Regions from separate parts of the Pantoea sp. CCBC3-3-1 genome, predicted to be linked through region 3. Evidence: predicted binding sites of a transcription regulator. Region 3 holds the regulator's gene; each other region holds the start of a gene.
What was found. Region 3 encodes PurR, which represses purine synthesis genes. Its sites were predicted from a motif close to CANGCAAACGTTTGCNTG; they were not measured.
Positions count from the first base shown of each region.

Region 1: pyrD (quinone-dependent dihydroorotate dehydrogenase) is a predicted target of PurR. The motif match lies at 2,582-2,599, and genes of this name have one in related genera.
Region 2: EHV07_RS23035 (NCS2 family protein) is a predicted target of PurR. The motif match lies at 1,964-1,981, and genes of this name have one in related genera.
Region 4: gcvT (glycine cleavage system aminomethyltransferase GcvT) is a predicted target of PurR. The motif match lies at 1,578-1,595, and genes of this name have one in related genera.

Region 1 covers NZ_CP034363.1:1,646,299-1,650,185, reverse strand. The annotation lists gene EHV07_RS07825 (YcbX family protein) at 1-640, shown strand, start outside; gene EHV07_RS07820 (cell division protein ZapC) at 683-1,225, opposite strand; gene pyrD (quinone-dependent dihydroorotate dehydrogenase) at 1,371-2,381, opposite strand; gene ssuE (NADPH-dependent FMN reductase) at 2,781-3,332, shown strand; gene EHV07_RS07805 (sulfonate ABC transporter substrate-binding protein) at 3,343-3,887, shown strand, end outside.
Region 2 covers NZ_CP034363.1:4,907,793-4,911,679, forward strand. The annotation lists gene recG (ATP-dependent DNA helicase RecG) at 1-1,205, shown strand, start outside; gene EHV07_RS23030 (NAD(P)H-binding protein) at 1,211-1,873, opposite strand; gene EHV07_RS23035 (NCS2 family protein) at 2,033-3,421, shown strand; gene EHV07_RS23040 (AsmA family protein) at 3,554-3,887, shown strand, end outside.
Region 3 covers NZ_CP034363.1:2,001,810-2,005,696, forward strand. The annotation lists gene punC (purine nucleoside transporter PunC) at 15-1,205, opposite strand; gene punR (DNA-binding transcriptional activator PunR) at 1,317-2,225, shown strand; gene purR (HTH-type transcriptional repressor PurR) at 2,287-3,312, opposite strand; gene EHV07_RS09580 (C40 family peptidase) at 3,606-3,887, opposite strand, start outside.
Region 4 covers NZ_CP034363.1:4,015,286-4,019,172, reverse strand. The annotation lists gene ubiI (FAD-dependent 2-octaprenylphenol hydroxylase) at 1-1,124, shown strand, start outside; gene gcvT (glycine cleavage system aminomethyltransferase GcvT) at 1,636-2,730, shown strand; gene gcvH (glycine cleavage system protein GcvH) at 2,794-3,180, shown strand; gene gcvP (aminomethyl-transferring glycine dehydrogenase) at 3,260-3,887, shown strand, end outside.

The DNA.
Region 1 (3,887 bases), 360 kb from region 3:
CCAGCGCTGTCCGGCAGGGGTCAAACTGGAACAGTTCAGGCCCAACCTGGTGGTAACCGGCGCAACGCCCTGGGCGGAAGACAGCTGGTCACGGGTCAAGATCGGCAGCGTTGAATTTGATGTCCCCAAACCGTGCAGCCGCTGTATTTTTACGACCGTCAGTCCCGAGCGCGGCCGAAAACATCCCACTGGCGAACCTCTGAGCACGCTGCAAAAATTTCGTACCGCAGCGGATGGCAGCGGAGATGTCGATTTTGGTTTGAATCTTATCGCCCGCAACAGCGGGATTCTACGGGTGGGCGATGAGCTTGAGGTGTTGGAAACAAGCGCACCACGTGCCTATGGCGCGGGCGTGATTGCTGAAGCATTAGAAGTGGTTAATGAGGCGGCCGAGAGCGTGACGATCTGTTGGCAGGGAGAAACATTCCGCGGCAACAATCAACAGGTGTTGCTGGAGCAGTTGGAAATGCAGGGTTATCGCATTCCCTACTCATGCCGCGCCGGAATTTGTGGCAGTTGCCGCGTCAGGCTGGAAGCGGGCCAGGTTCGCGCTATGAAAAAAGGGGCGGTTCGTGAGGATCAATCCATCCTGACCTGTAGCTGCATTCCCACAGGCAATATCGTCATTAGCCAGCGATGACGCCAGCCCAAACGCTGTTACCGGGCGCGGATAACGATTCGGTTACACCGCGCGAGCAAAAGAGAAATGGTACTGCGAAATAGCCGGAAGCAGGCGATCGTTCATCACCTTGATGGCATCGCCAAGCATCATGGTGCGACCTGCCAGCGCCAGTTGCGGCTGCGCCAGCAGACAGAGCGCCGCGCTTTCTCCGGCTTCAACCACCAGCAGCGTCGCTTCTTCGCCGTTTTCACACAGGCGTACCGCTACCATCTCACCCTCAACAGGGGTTTTATTTTGCAGATGCGTTTCGAAATGCCAGCTTTTGGGCATCAGCGGCTTAAGAAAGCGTTGTGCCACCAGCGCGTTTAATATCAGCTCGGTACGCTGCTCATCGTTCAAATCGCCATTACGACTGTTCTCTTCAAAGCTGTTAAACAGCGCGGCATCATCAACACAGAATCCCGAAGGCGTGAAGGCATCTGGCGTGAGCATCTTACGCGGGAAGCGTGAGCAGAATAGCGTCCCGTCGGCCATATCCAGCATCATGCGGTCGTTTTCAGCATCGAAAAACCAGCGCCAGCTGTTGTCAGGTTTAATCCTCATAGGGCGTCCTGTAATGAATAAAGGTAAGCACGCTATATGTTGATGACGGCCAACGCCATCACAATAGTCTGAATAATGGGTAAACAGGACAAAATATAAACGAGCCAGAGGCGAAAATAAAGCCCCTGGCTAAGTTAAGTCGGTTTCAGATCAAATTCGTGACAATTTCTTTTATCAAAGGCGGCCCTTTATAAATAAAGCCGGAATATATTTGCACCAGCGACGCGCCAGCGGCCATTTTTTCTCTGGCAGAGACCAGGGAATCTATTCCACCTACGCCAATTATCGGTAGCCGTCCCTGAAGTTCATGTGAAAGTCGGCGAACAATTTCCGTACTGCGCAATTGCAGCGGGCGACCACTCAGCCCGCCCATTTCATCGCTGTGTTTTAAGCCGTTAACCAGAGAACGGTCCAGCGTTGTATTGGTCGCAATAACACCATCAATGTTGTGCCGCACTAAACTATCCGCGATCTGGATAAGTTCTTCTTCTGTGAGGTCCGGCGCAATTTTTACCGCAACGGGGACATATTTATGATGTAGTTTTTCAAGCTCTTGCTGTTTTTGTTTTATCGCTAACAGCAAATCGTCCAATGCTTCGCCATATTGCAGCGTACGTAATCCAGGCGTATTTGGTGAAGAGATATTAATCGCAATATATCCCGCCCAGGGATAAACCTTTTCCATACAGATTAAATAATCTTCTTTGCCCAGTTCGACCGGCGTATCTTTATTTTTCCCGATATTAATGCCCAGGACACCATCGAAATGCGCTTTTTTTACGTTTTCGACCAAATGGTCTACGCCGAGGTTATTGAAACCCATGCGGTTAATGATCCCTTCCGCCTCCAGAATACGAAACATTCTTGGCTTGTCATTACCCGGCTGCGGGCGCGGCGTTACCGTACCAATTTCAATCGATCCAAAGCCCATTGCGCCAAAGGCATCAATACATTCACCGTTTTTATCCAGTCCTGCGGCCAGGCCAAGGGGATTTTTAAATACCAGCCCCATACAGTTTACCGGTTTGAAAGGCAGCGTTTGACGAGCCAGATGAAGCAGTGGCGTACCGGTTATGCGGTGCAGCTGCTGTAAAGTCAGTTCATGCGCACGTTCAGCATCCAGCTGAAACAGCGCCTTACGGACCAGATTGTACATGTTCGCTCCTGAATGGCCGGCGATACCGGACCCGGGAAAAAGCTAACGGTGGTATCGCAACGATACCTACCCTGAAAATGCGTGCGGTACCCTGACCTTTCCCGCCTTTATTATGGACATGTTGCGGAAGAAGATACGGGTTGAAGACGACGCAGTGACGCTGCAGGCGCGGGGGAAAATGGTAAGGTCGTTTGACCGGAAAGTAAAACGTTTGCGTCCGGTTTCGCTGCTGCATCCTGCTCTTTTTTCACTGTTTCTCCTCAGGCCCGCCTTTCTTATCTAAAAATCGACTTAAATATGCCGGATAAATCATTTAAGCCTCTCTGCACACTCTGTCAGGATAGTTCCATCGGTTTGAAAATAAGCTTAATCAATAACTTTTAGTTATAAGGAGTGGTGATGCGCGTTATTACTTTGGCAGGAAGTCCTCGCTATCCTTCCCGGTCTACAGCTCTGCTGACGCTCTGCCAGCAGGCCCTTGAACAGCGCGGCGTCGAAGTCATACCCTGGAACCTGCATAATTTTCATCCTGAAGATCTGCTTTATGCGCGTTTTGATTCCCCTGCCCTGCTGGCACTGCGGGAGGATTTGGAGAACGCGGATGGCCTGATCGTGGCAACCCCGGTCTATAAAGCCTCGTTTTCCGGCGCATTGAAAACGCTGCTGGATTTACTGCCCGAGCGCGCACTGGAACATAAAGTGGTGCTGCCGCTGGCGACTGGCGGGACGCTTGCTCATATGCTGGCCGTTGACTATGCCCTCAAGCCGGTTCTGAACGCCCTGAAAGCTCAGGAAGTGCTGCACGGTGTCTTCGCTGACGACAGTCAGATCGCAAACTACGACCGGCAGCCGGAGCTTTCCCCACTCCTGGCGGACCGTATTGCTGAGTCGGTGGAGACGTTCTGGCATGCGCTTGCGCGTCGACACCAGCCACTGGCTACTGCCGTATAAGGAAGAAAGCATGAGTTTGTTTACGCGTTTCGTATCGGCACTGGCAGTCACTGGTTTGTTAATGGGCAGCACTTTTGCTGCCGAACCCGCCGCACCCAAAACTTTCCGTATTGGTTATCAGAAAGGTTCAGTCAGTATGGCGCTGGCCCGTTCCCACCAGCTGCTGGAAAAGCGTTTCCCCGGTACGCAGATCAAATGGGTTGAGTTCCCTGCTGGCCCACAAATGCTGGAAGCCTTAAACGTTAACAGCATTGATTTAGGCAGTACCGGCGATATCCCGCCAATCTTTGCTCAGGCGGCAGGTGCGGATCTGCTGTATGTCGGCTCTGAGCCACCGAAGCCGCAGTCCGAAGTGATTTTGGTACCGGAAAACAGCCCGATTAAAACCGTAGCTGACCTGAAAGGCCATAAGGTCGCCTTCCAGAAAGGCTCCAGTTCACACAATTTACTGCTGCGTGCATTGACGAAAGCGGGCCTGACGTTCAGCGATATCAAACCAACCTATCTGACACCTGCTGACGCGCGTGCAGCCTTCCAGCAGGGCGATGTGGATGC
Region 2 (3,887 bases), 2.1 Mb from region 3:
TTGTGCAGGGCGATGTCGGATCGGGCAAAACGCTGGTGGCCGCTTTGACCGCACTTGAAGTTATCGCCTGGGGCAAGCAGGTCGCGCTAATGGCACCGACTGAGCTGCTGGCCGAGCAGCATGCCAATAACTTCCGCCAGTGGTTTGAACCGCTGGGCATTGAGGTTGGCTGGCTGGCCGGTAAGCAGAAAGGAAAAGCACGCCTCGCGCAGCAGGAAGCTATCGCCAGCGGGCAGGTTTCGATGATTGTCGGCACCCATGCTATTTTCCAGGAACAGGTACAGTTTAACGGGCTGGCGCTGGTCATTATCGACGAACAGCACCGCTTCGGCGTCCACCAGCGGCTGGCGCTGTGGGAAAAAGGGGAAGAACAGGGTTTTCATCCTCATCAGCTGATCATGACCGCCACGCCCATTCCACGTACGCTGGCGATGACGGCCTATGCCGATCTGGAAACGTCGACCATTGATGAACTGCCGCCTGGCAGGACGCCGGTTACGACGGTTGCGATCCCCGATACCCGCCGTGCCGATATCATCGACCGGGTGAAGAGCGCCTGTAGCGGCGAAGGACGCCAGGCTTACTGGGTCTGTACATTGATTGAGGAATCGGAACAGCTGGAAGCTCAGGCGGCGGAAGCAACCTGGGAAGAACTGAAGCTGGCGCTGCCTGAATTGCAGGTTGGGCTGGTGCACGGCCGCATGAAGCCGGCTGAGAAACAGGCCGTCATGCAGGCGTTCAAACAGGGTGAGATCCACTTGCTTATCGCCACCACGGTTATTGAAGTTGGCGTGGATGTGCCTAACGCGAGCCTGATGATTATCGAGAATCCTGAGCGTCTTGGCCTGGCGCAGCTGCATCAGCTCAGAGGCCGGGTAGGCCGAGGTTCTGTCGCTTCACACTGTGTTCTGCTGTATAAAGCGCCCCTCAGCAAAACGGCGCAAAAACGTCTTCAGGTTCTGCGGGACAGCAACGACGGTTTTGTGATTGCCCAGTGCGATCTGGAAATTCGTGGGCCTGGCGAACTGCTGGGCACGCGACAGACCGGCAATGCTGAATTCAAAGTTGCCGATCTGCTGCGCGACGGCGCGATGATCCCTGAAGTCCAGCGTGTCGCCCGCCACATTCATCAACACTACCCCGAACAGGCACAGGCGCTGATTGAACGCTGGCTGCCGGAAACGCAGCGCTATACTAACGCCTGAGGCGGCTAACGCCCGCTGAAGGCTGCCATAGCGGCAACCGCTTCGCTGGCATCCTGCTCGCCGGCGGTCAGTTCAATAATCACCCTTTTTACTTCTGGCTGTTCAACAAGAGCATGCAGCACGGCGGCAACGTCATCTCTGGGTACCGTACCGTAAGGGATGGCCAGCCCGGTACGTACTTTGCCGGTTCCGGCTTCGTTAACCAGCGTGCCCGGCCGCAAAATCACCCAGTCCAGCGGCGTGGCCGCCAGCATGACGTCAGCCTGCTTCTTCACCTGCATATAATGCTCAAACCCCGGCGACGGCGCTTTTCCGCGTCCGGCATCGGGAAAGGCTGAGACCAGCAGAAAACGGTTGATGCCAGCCAGCCGCGCCGCTTCTGCCGCAAAGCGTGCGCCGCGACCATCAATACCGTCGGTCAGATCAACGCCTGCACCGCCCGCGCCCGCAGAGAATACCACTACGTCACTGCCCTGCATTGCCGCCGCCAGCCTTTCGCTACTGGTATTCATTAAATCGATATTCACCGGCGTTACGCCATCGGTTTCCAGCTGTTCTTTTTGACTGTCACGGCGGTGCGTTCCGGCAACCTGATGGCCCGCGTTAACCAGGCGTCTTCTCAGACGGCGACCCACGCCTCCTGTCGCACCAATAATAAATACCTGCATAGTGTTCCCCTTGTTGTTTTGGTCTGTACCGATCTTAGTGAATCCTGGCCAATTTTGCTGTGTATCCTCTACACGTGAGAACTTTCACTACTGGCAATCGTTTGCTTTTGGCGGTTATAAGATTAAAATCGCCTCTTTGCTCGCAAGGGTTCCGTCAGAATGTCCGTCAACACCTCCGATGCCGATGTCAACCGCAGCGCTATTCCCACTGCAAAAAGTGAACTGATTTATCGCCTTGAGGATCGTCCTCCGCTGCCGCAGACCCTGTTTGCCGCCTGTCAGCATCTGCTGGCGATGTTTGTGGCGGTTATTACGCCCGCGCTATTGATTTGCCAGGCGCTTGGCCTGCCAGCGCAGGATACGCAGCATATTATCAGCATGTCGCTGTTTGCTTCCGGCGTGGCATCCATTCTGCAAATCAAAACCTGGGGGCCGGTCGGTTCCGGTCTGCTGTCGATTCAGGGCACCAGTTTTAACTTTGTTACCCCGCTGATCATGGGCGGTATGGCGCTCAAAAATGGCGGCGCGGACGTAAAAACGATGATGGCCGCGCTCTTTGGCACCCTGATGCTGGCGTCCTGTACGGAGATGGTGCTGTCACGCGTGCTGCATCTTGCCCGGCGTATTATTACGCCGCTGGTTTCCGGCATTGTGGTGATGATCATCGGTCTGTCGCTGATTCAGGTCGGATTGACTTCCATTGGCGGTGGTTTTGCTGCAATGAGCGACCATACCTTCGGTGCGCCGAAAAATCTGTTACTGGCGGGCAGCGTGTTGCTGGTGATTATTCTGCTTAATCGCCAGCGTAATCCTTATTTACGCGTGGCTTCGCTGGTGATCGCAATGGCCGTGGGTTATCTGCTGGCCTGGGCGATGGGCATGCTGCCGGAAAGCAGTACGCCAACCGGTCAGCCGTTAATTACGGTCCCGATGCCGTTCTATTACGGACTGGGGATCGACTGGAATCTGTTGGTGCCGCTGATGCTGGTCTTTATGGTCACGTCACTGGAGACAATCGGTGACATCACTGCCACCTCTGATGTTTCTGAACAGCCGGTGAGTGGGCCTGTGTATATGAAGCGGCTGAAAGGCGGCGTGTTAGCTAACGGCCTGAACTCTTGTGTTTCCGCGCTGTTCAACACGTTCCCTAACTCCTGCTTCGGTCAAAACAATGGTGTGATCCAGCTGACCGGCGTAGCCAGTCGTTACGTGGGCTTTGTTGTCGCGCTCATGCTGATCGTACTGGGTTTGTTCCCGGCGGTGAGCGGATTTGTGCAGCATATTCCAGAGCCAGTACTCGGCGGTGCAACCATTGTGATGTTCGGCACTATCGCAGCATCCGGCGTGCGTATCGTCTCCCGCGAGCCGTTGAACCGCCGCGCTATCATGATTATTGCGCTGTCGCTGGCAGTTGGCCTTGGCGTGTCACAACAGCCGTTGATTTTGCAGTTTGCGCCAGACTGGCTGAAAACCCTGCTCTCTTCCGGTATTGCGGCGGGCGGCATCACCGCCATCATTCTGAATCTGCTGTTTCCTCACGAGAAATAATCCCTTCTGCCGTCACTCTGCCCCATAAACCGCAGGCGATCTCCACTTCGCCTGCGGCTAACGGAAGGTTGAGCTTTGAGCCGGTTTAAGGCATAACACCCCTTTATCAGAAAGCTCATAGGGACAAGTGCAATGAAATCAATTGGGAAAATTTTGCTGTCGCTGCTGCTGCTCGTACTGCTGGCAATAGTGGTGATCTACCTGTTGCTACAAACCCGGCCTGGCGCACGCTGGATCAGCGCCACGATCAGTGCAAACAGTGCCTGGCACCTGACTTTCAGCAAAATGGAGCACAACTTTTCCGATCCCGCGCATCTGATCCTCAATGACGTCTCGTTCGGTGAGCGAGATCGGCCCGCCACGCTAACAGCAAAAAAAGTCGATTTGGGCCTGAGCGTCGTACAGTTTACCGAGCCCTTGCATTTTGCCAGCATCTGGCTGGAACAGGGCTCGCTGACACTGGCAG
Region 3 (3,887 bases):
ATACTTTCAGCGGCTTAACTTTCGCCGTGGGCGCTGGAGAAAGTGGTTTTTACCGTCCGGGTACGCTGTAACAAATAGCCTGCGCCTGCCAGAATAACCGTTGACAGCATCACCAGCGAGGTGGTGAACAACGGTGTGGTAATCAGCGTAGACACAATCAGGCTTGCAACAAAACATAACCCCAGTTGTAACGTATTTTGCAGCGCTGCTGCTTTGCCGCTGGCCTGAGGAAACGGCAGTAGCGCATTTGAAACCACAACCGGATAGATAGCACCGTTCGCCAGCGCCATGCCGCAAAACGGCAGCAGCAATGCGTAAGTGGAAGGCTCTTCAACCTGAGCGGCGATAAAAAACGCGCCTACGCTCAGCGCATATATCGCCAGCAGCCACGGCAGCAGCGACGCACCCTCGGTATGTTTCAACAGCGTGCGGCAGCCATAGCCGCCAACCAGAAACGCCAGCGTCTGCGGAACATAGCTCAGGCCGATATCGCCCGGCGTCATGCCCAGTTCGGCGAGGATGAACGGCGAGCCGGTTAGCCAGGCAAAAAAGCTGGCGGAACAGGCGGCATAAATCAGGACGTTTCCGCTCCATACAGGCGACTTAAGCAGAGTGAAAAACCCGATTTTAGCTGCCGCCTTGTCGTCAGCTTTTGGCCTGGCGGGAGAGAGGAAAGCCGTAGCGACTAACAGCACGCAGGCGATCAGCATCAATACCAGAAAAATAGCGCGCCAGGAAAAATGGTTCAGCAGCCAGGCACCTAATAGCGGGGCCAGCGCCGGGGAGAGCGCAACCAGCGGCATGATGGAAGCAAAAACGCGGTTTGCAGCGGATGCCGGATAGCGATCGACAACCAGGGCCTGCCAGGTAACAGCCGCTGCACAAATGCCTACGGCTTGCAAAAAGCGTAATACCAGCAGCACGGTAGCAGATTCAACCCACCACATCGCCAGGCAGCTTACGGCGAAAAGCGACAATCCCATCAGCAGCACAGGTTTACGGCCAATTCGGTCTGAAAGCGGGCCCCAGATAAGCTGTGCCAGCGCAAAACCCGCCAAAAATATGCTCAGGCTGGCACTAATTGCACCCGGCTGAGTTTGCAGGTCTTGCTGCATTGCACCAAACGCGGGTAAGTACATATCGGTCGCGAGAAAACCTGCCACGCTCAGCAGCGCCAGGTAAATAATAAATCCTTTCGAAGGCATTTTTTGCTCTGTATCCGTTATTACCAAAGAGGCAGGAGTCTAATTGAGTGCCAAAGGGGTTGTGAAACGGTATTATTTGTTTCTTGCGTTCAAAAATATTGCAGGCAGAAAATGTGGTCTGAACATTCACTTGAAGTGGTCGATGCGGTTGCGCGAACCGGCAGCTTTACGGCCGCCGCGGCTGAACTGCACCGTGTTCCGTCGGCTATCAGCTATACCATCCGTCAGCTGGAAGAGTGGCTGGCGGTTCCGCTGTTTGAAAGACGACACCGTGATGTCGCCCTAACCGATGCGGGTAGGGTGTTTATTCAGGAAGGTCGTCTTGTCATCAAAAAAATGCTTGCCACTCGCCGCCAGTGCCAGCAGGTCGCTAACGGCTGGCGTGGTCAGCTGAATATTGCTGTCGATCGCATTGTTAAAGCCGAGCGAACCCGTCAGCTGGTGGTCGATTTTTATCGCCACTTTCCCGATATGGAGCTGCATCTTGCGCATGAGGTTTTTAACGGCGTCTGGGATGCGCTGGCAGATGGTCGGGTAGACGTGGCCATTGGCGCTACCCAGGCGATACCCGTTGGCGGTCGCTTTGCGTTTCGCAATATGGGCGCGTTGAACTGGCGATGTGTGGTACAGGCCGCGCATCCGCTTGCGCAACGGCTGGAACACGTCAGCGAGGACGCGATTCGCGAATGGCCTTCGCTGTTGCTGGAAGATACCTCAAGGGCGCTACCCAAAAGGACGACCTGGACGCTGGATAACCAGCGACGGCTGGTGGTGCCGGACTGGCAGAGTGCGTTTGACTGCTTGCTGGCGGGACTGTGTGTTGGCATGGTGCCGGGCCATCTGGCTCAGCCTTTGTTGCGCAACGGCACGCTACGCGAAATTACCCTGGATCCTGCTTTTCCTGACAGCCCCTGCTGCGTCAGCTGGTCGGAACAACAGGCATCACCGGCGCTGAGCTGGCTGCTGGACTATCTCGGCGAAACGGAAACGCTGAACAGCGAATGGTTGCGGGAAGAGTAAGCGGGCGGAGTGAGAATGAAACGCCGGTTATCTGCATTAAAGCAGATAACCGGCTAAAATCTTAGCGACGGTAATCCATAAACGGGCCGTCAGCGACCGAGCGACGCTCGATCAGCGTTGGATGAACTTCGATGGTCTGGGGCTCTTCGCGCTTGCTGGTGATGCGGTCAAGCAGCATATTGAATGCGGTTGCACCCAGTCGCTCTTTAGGCTGATGCACGGTGGTTAGCGCAGGCGCAAAGTAGCGTGAGTTGCGCACGTTGTCATAACCGATCACCGAAATATCCTGCGGGACACGCAGTCCCATCTCATCTGCTGCGCAAATTGCGCCCATAGCCATAATATCGCCGCCGCAGAATACGGCGGTAGGACGCTGCTTTTGCGCAAGAATTTGCTGCATCGCACGATAGCCGGATTCCGGCTCGAAATCGCCCTGCACCAGCCACTCCTCACGCAGGGTGATGCCCGCTTCTGCCAGCGCTTTCAGAAAACCGGCATGGCGGCCGCCGCCGGTGTTGCGCTCCAGCTGGCCTGGAATGGCACCAATATCGCGATGGCCCCGGTCAATCAGATAGCGCCCAGCCAGATAGCCGCCTTCAAACGCGTTGTCCAGCACGGTGTCGGTAAAATCACCCCGTGATTCGCCCCAGTCCATCACCACCATAGGGATATTACGATGATCTTCCAGCATCTGAATCAGCTCATCGGGATATTCCGAGCACATCACCAGCAGGCCATCGACGCGTTTCTGCGCCATCATTGACAAGTAGGCCTGCTGTTTTTGCAAATCGTTATGCGCATTACCCAGGATCAGGGTATAGCCTTTGGCAAAACAGCTGTTTTCCACCGCTTCAATAATTTCGGCAAAATAGGGCGCTTCGCTGGACGTGGCAAGCAGGCCAATCGTCCGGGTATTGTTCACCTTCAGGCTACGGGCCACGGCGCTGGGGGAATAATGCAATGCTTTGATTGCAGCCCAGACGGCTTCTCGTGTCTCTTCAGCGACGAAGCGGGTTTTATTGATGACGTGGGACACGGTGGTGGTGGAGACACCGGCGCGTTTAGCCACATCTTTAATGGTTGCCATGAAATAGCTACTCCTGCGCCTATCGCAACTTGCTGATAAGCATCTTGTTAAACGTTTGCCTGGTAACAAAGAAACCTGACGTTGGTTGGCGTTTTTTTTGTGGTCCGGATACGTCAGGAAGGAAAAAAAGGCGGTAAAAGCCTGCCGCGGAGCCCGATAAAATCTGGCCTCCTGGCGTGTTGCGCAACAAAAAAAGGATTCTAACAAGGCTGGGGCGAGAAAACGAGATTTTTACGGCCCGACGGGGAAAATCTTTGCCTGTGTTAATGCTTTGTATAACCCGTCGGGCTCGGTTAGCGAATGGTTTTCGGCGTCATTACCCGACGAGCGCCAACGTAGTGACGCTGCCAGTAATCTTCGCTCAAGGCGGTAACCTGAATATCTTTGCCGGTACGCGGTGACTGAATAAATTTGCCATTCCCCAGGTAAACGCCAACATGATCGGCGGTTCCGCGTCCGTTAATCTGGAAGAACACCAGATCGCCTTTCTCCAGCTCATCGCGTTTGATCGACGCCGCGTCACGCAGATGGAACATCTCATTAGCGGTGCGTGGAATTTTAAATTTCACCAAATC
Region 4 (3,887 bases), 2.0 Mb from region 3:
TGAAAATAGCCGTACTTGAGCGTGAAGCGCCGCAGACGTTATCAGCCGATGCGCCACCCGCGTTGAGGGTTTCGGCGATTAATGCAGCCAGTGAACGGCTGCTACAGCATCTTGATGTCTGGACGCGCATTTTGGCCAAACGCGCCAGTGCTTATCACGGCATGGAAGTGTGGGATCGCGACAGCTTTGGCCGCATTGCGTTTGATGATGGCCAGCAGGGGCTGGCACATCTTGGTCATATCATCGAGAACCCGATTATCCACCAGGTGCTGTGGGAAAAAGCCAGCGAGCTGAGCGATATCACGTTGATTTCGCCTGCTGAACTTCAGCAGGTCGCTTTTGGCGATAATGAAGCCTTTGTGACGCTGAGCGATGGCACGATGATGAGTGCGCGACTGCTGGTTGCTGCGGACGGTGCAAATTCCTGGTTACGCAACAAAGCGGATATCCCACTGACGTTCTGGGACTACGAACATCACGCGCTGGTTGCCAATATTCGTACCGAACAGCCGCACGACGCCGTAGCCCGTCAGGTTTTCCATGGCGATGGGATTTTAGCGTTTCTGCCGCTGGGCGATCCGCATCTCTGTTCCATTGTCTGGTCTCTTCCTCCGCAGGAAGCGACCCGCTTACAGTCGATGCCGGAAGAGGTGTTTAATCAACAGCTTTCCGTTGCCTTCGACCTGCGTTTAGGCCTGTGCACGCTGGAAAGCGAACGCAAAACCTTCCCGCTGATGGGACGCTATGCGCGTAACTTCGCGGCGCATCGGCTGGCGCTGGTGGGCGACGCAGCCCATACCATTCATCCTTTAGCCGGGCAGGGCGTCAATCTTGGTTTTATGGATGCCGCTGAACTCATCGGTGAAGTGAAACGCCTGCATCAGCAGGGGAAAGATATCGGTCAGCATCTTTATCTTCGCCGCTATGAGCGCAGCCGTAAGCACAGTGCCGCAATGATGCTGGCCGGTATGCAAGGATTCCGCGAATTGTTTGATGGTAATAACCCGGCGAAAAAGCTGCTGCGGGATATTGGTATGAGCCTTGCCGATAATCTGCCGGGCGTGAAGCCACGGCTGCTGAAGCAGGCGATGGGGCTTAACGATCTGCCGGAGTGGTTGCGCTAAATCTGCTTGTTTGACCCGGAGCCCTACTCCCAGGCTCCGGGAACGCCCTTTCTCTCTATTTTCTGACTAAAAAAGCGCCTGGAATTTGGGTTCTCACCCCTTTCGATGCCTTCTTATTTCAGCTTCCCCGATAGCAGAAAACGGCCTGCGCACTTTTCTTGTGCATGGCTGCGCCAGCGTTGTGCCTCATTTGAAAAATTCTAATTTAGCTACGATCTTCGCATTACTTTTATTTATGTGTGTGTTTGGCGCTTAAAGCATTTATTTATTCCTGAAGTGAAAAAACACGGCTTTTGACCTGAAGTTATGCGCAGATAATGAGATATATGCGTAATATTGCGCCATTTATTGGTGTAAATAGCTACAGCGCTTTGCGTAGTAAAAAAAGGCTTAAAAAAATCAGACCTTGTTTAACTTATGGTTTAAGGCCGTGTTCAGTGATAAGTTCGAAGGAAGGATATCGTTTGCGCCCGCTCGTCGTGGCGCCTGGCAACTTGCATACAGGATTGATATGACTCAGCAAACTCCCTTGTTCGAACAGCATCAGGCCTGCGGCGCGCGCATGGTGGATTTTCACGGCTGGATGATGCCGCTTCATTACGGTTCGCAGATGGATGAACACCACGCTGTCCGTACCGATGCCGGAATGTTCGACGTGTCGCACATGACCATTGTTGATTTACACGGCGTCCGCACCCGTGAATTCCTTCGTTATCTGCTCGCCAACGACGTGGCCAAACTCACTCAGCCAGGCAAGGCACTTTATAGCGCGATGCTTAACGCTTCGGCTGGCGTAATTGACGATCTGATTGTTTACTTTATGACCGAAGACTTTTTCCGGCTGGTGGTTAACTCCGCGACGCGGGAAAAAGATCTCGCCTGGATCTCCTCGCAGGTTCAGCCGTTTAACGTTGAACTAAGGGTTCGTGATGATTTATCGCTGATTGCCATTCAGGGGCCACATGCCCAGGCAAAAGCGCAGGCGCTGTTTAATGAGACCCAGCGTCAGGCCGTTGCCGGAATGAAACCTTTCTTCGGCGTACAGGCCGGGGATCTGTTTATTGCTACCACCGGCTATACCGGCGAGGCGGGTTATGAAATCGCGTTGCCTGATGAGCAGGCCGCCGATTTCTGGCAAAAGCTGGTGATTGCAGGCGTTAAGCCCGCCGGACTGGGCGCGCGCGATACGCTGCGGCTGGAAGCGGGTATGAACCTGTATGGCCAGGAAATGGATGAAGGCGTTAATCCTCTGGCCGCCAACATGGGCTGGACGGTTGCATGGCAGCCTGAAGATCGCGAATTTATTGGCCGTGAAGCGCTGCTGGCGCAACGAAACAGAGGCACAGAACAGCTGGTTGGGCTGATCATGACCGAAAAAGGCGTGTTGCGTAACGCGCTGCCGGTGCGCTTTACCGATGCGGCAGGCAATCTTCAGGAAGGCATTATCACCAGCGGATCCTTTTCGCCGACTTTAGGATGTAGTATTGCCCTTGCTCGCGTACCCGCAGGCATTGGCGAGCAGGCCATCGTCCAGATCCGCAATCGCGAGCTGCCCGTCAAAGTGACAAAACCGATTTTTGTTCGCGCCGGAAAACCGGTCGCATAAAAGGAGGTATCCGGTCATGTATCGGCCGGATACGCCACCAATAAACATAAAGGAGAGCTGGTGATGAGCAATGTGCCAAATGAACTGAAATACCGTGACAGCCATGAATGGGTACGTAAAGAAGCGGACGGCATCTATACCGTTGGCATTACCGAACATGCTCAGGAACTGCTGGGCGATATGGTTTTTGTCGATCTCCCGGATGTTGGCACCACCTACAGCCAGGGTGATGACTGCGCGGTCGCCGAGTCGGTAAAGGCCGCTTCCGATATCTATGCGCCACTCAGCGGCGAAATCGTTGAGGTTAACGCGGCGTTAGATGGCGAGCCGGAGCTGGTCAACAGCGCTTCTTATAGCGAAGGCTGGCTGTTTAAAATCAGAGCCAGCGATGAAAGCGAGCTGGACAATCTGCTGGATGCCGATGCTTATAAAGCCAGCATCGACGAGTAACTTTTAAGGGTGGACACGCCACCCGTAGCCAACGTAAGGCGGATACGCCCGCTTACGCCCGATTCAGGATTTTTCGCTAATGACCCAGACTCTCAGCCAGCTTGAACACACCGGCGCCTTTATCGAACGTCACATTGGTCCGTCGCAGGAGCAGCAACAGGCGATGCTAAACGCGACCGGCGCCGAATCGCTCTCCGACCTGATCGCCTCCATCGTTCCGGCTGATATTCAGCTACCGGGGCCGCCAGCGATTGGCGATGCGCTAACTGAGCATCAGGCTCTGGCGGAGCTGAAAGCGATAGCCAGCCAGAATTTGCGCTATAAATCCTGTATCGGCATGGGCTATACCCCGGTACTAACGCCACCGGTTATCCTGCGCAACATGCTGGAAAACCCGGGTTGGTACACGGCCTATACCCCTTATCAGCCTGAGGTGTCGCAGGGACGTCTGGAAGCACTGCTCAATTTCCAGCAGGTGACGCAAGATCTGAGCGGGCTGGATATTGCCTCCGCTTCGCTGCTGGACGAAGCTACCGCCGCGGCAGAAGCGATGGCGATGGCAAAACGCGTCAGCAAGTTGAAAACGGCTAACCGCTTCTTTGTCGCTGACGATATTCATCCACAAACGCTGGACGTCGTGCGCACGCGTGCCGAAACGTTTGGTTTTGAGGTGCTGGTCGATAAAGCTGAAAAGGTGCTGGATCATC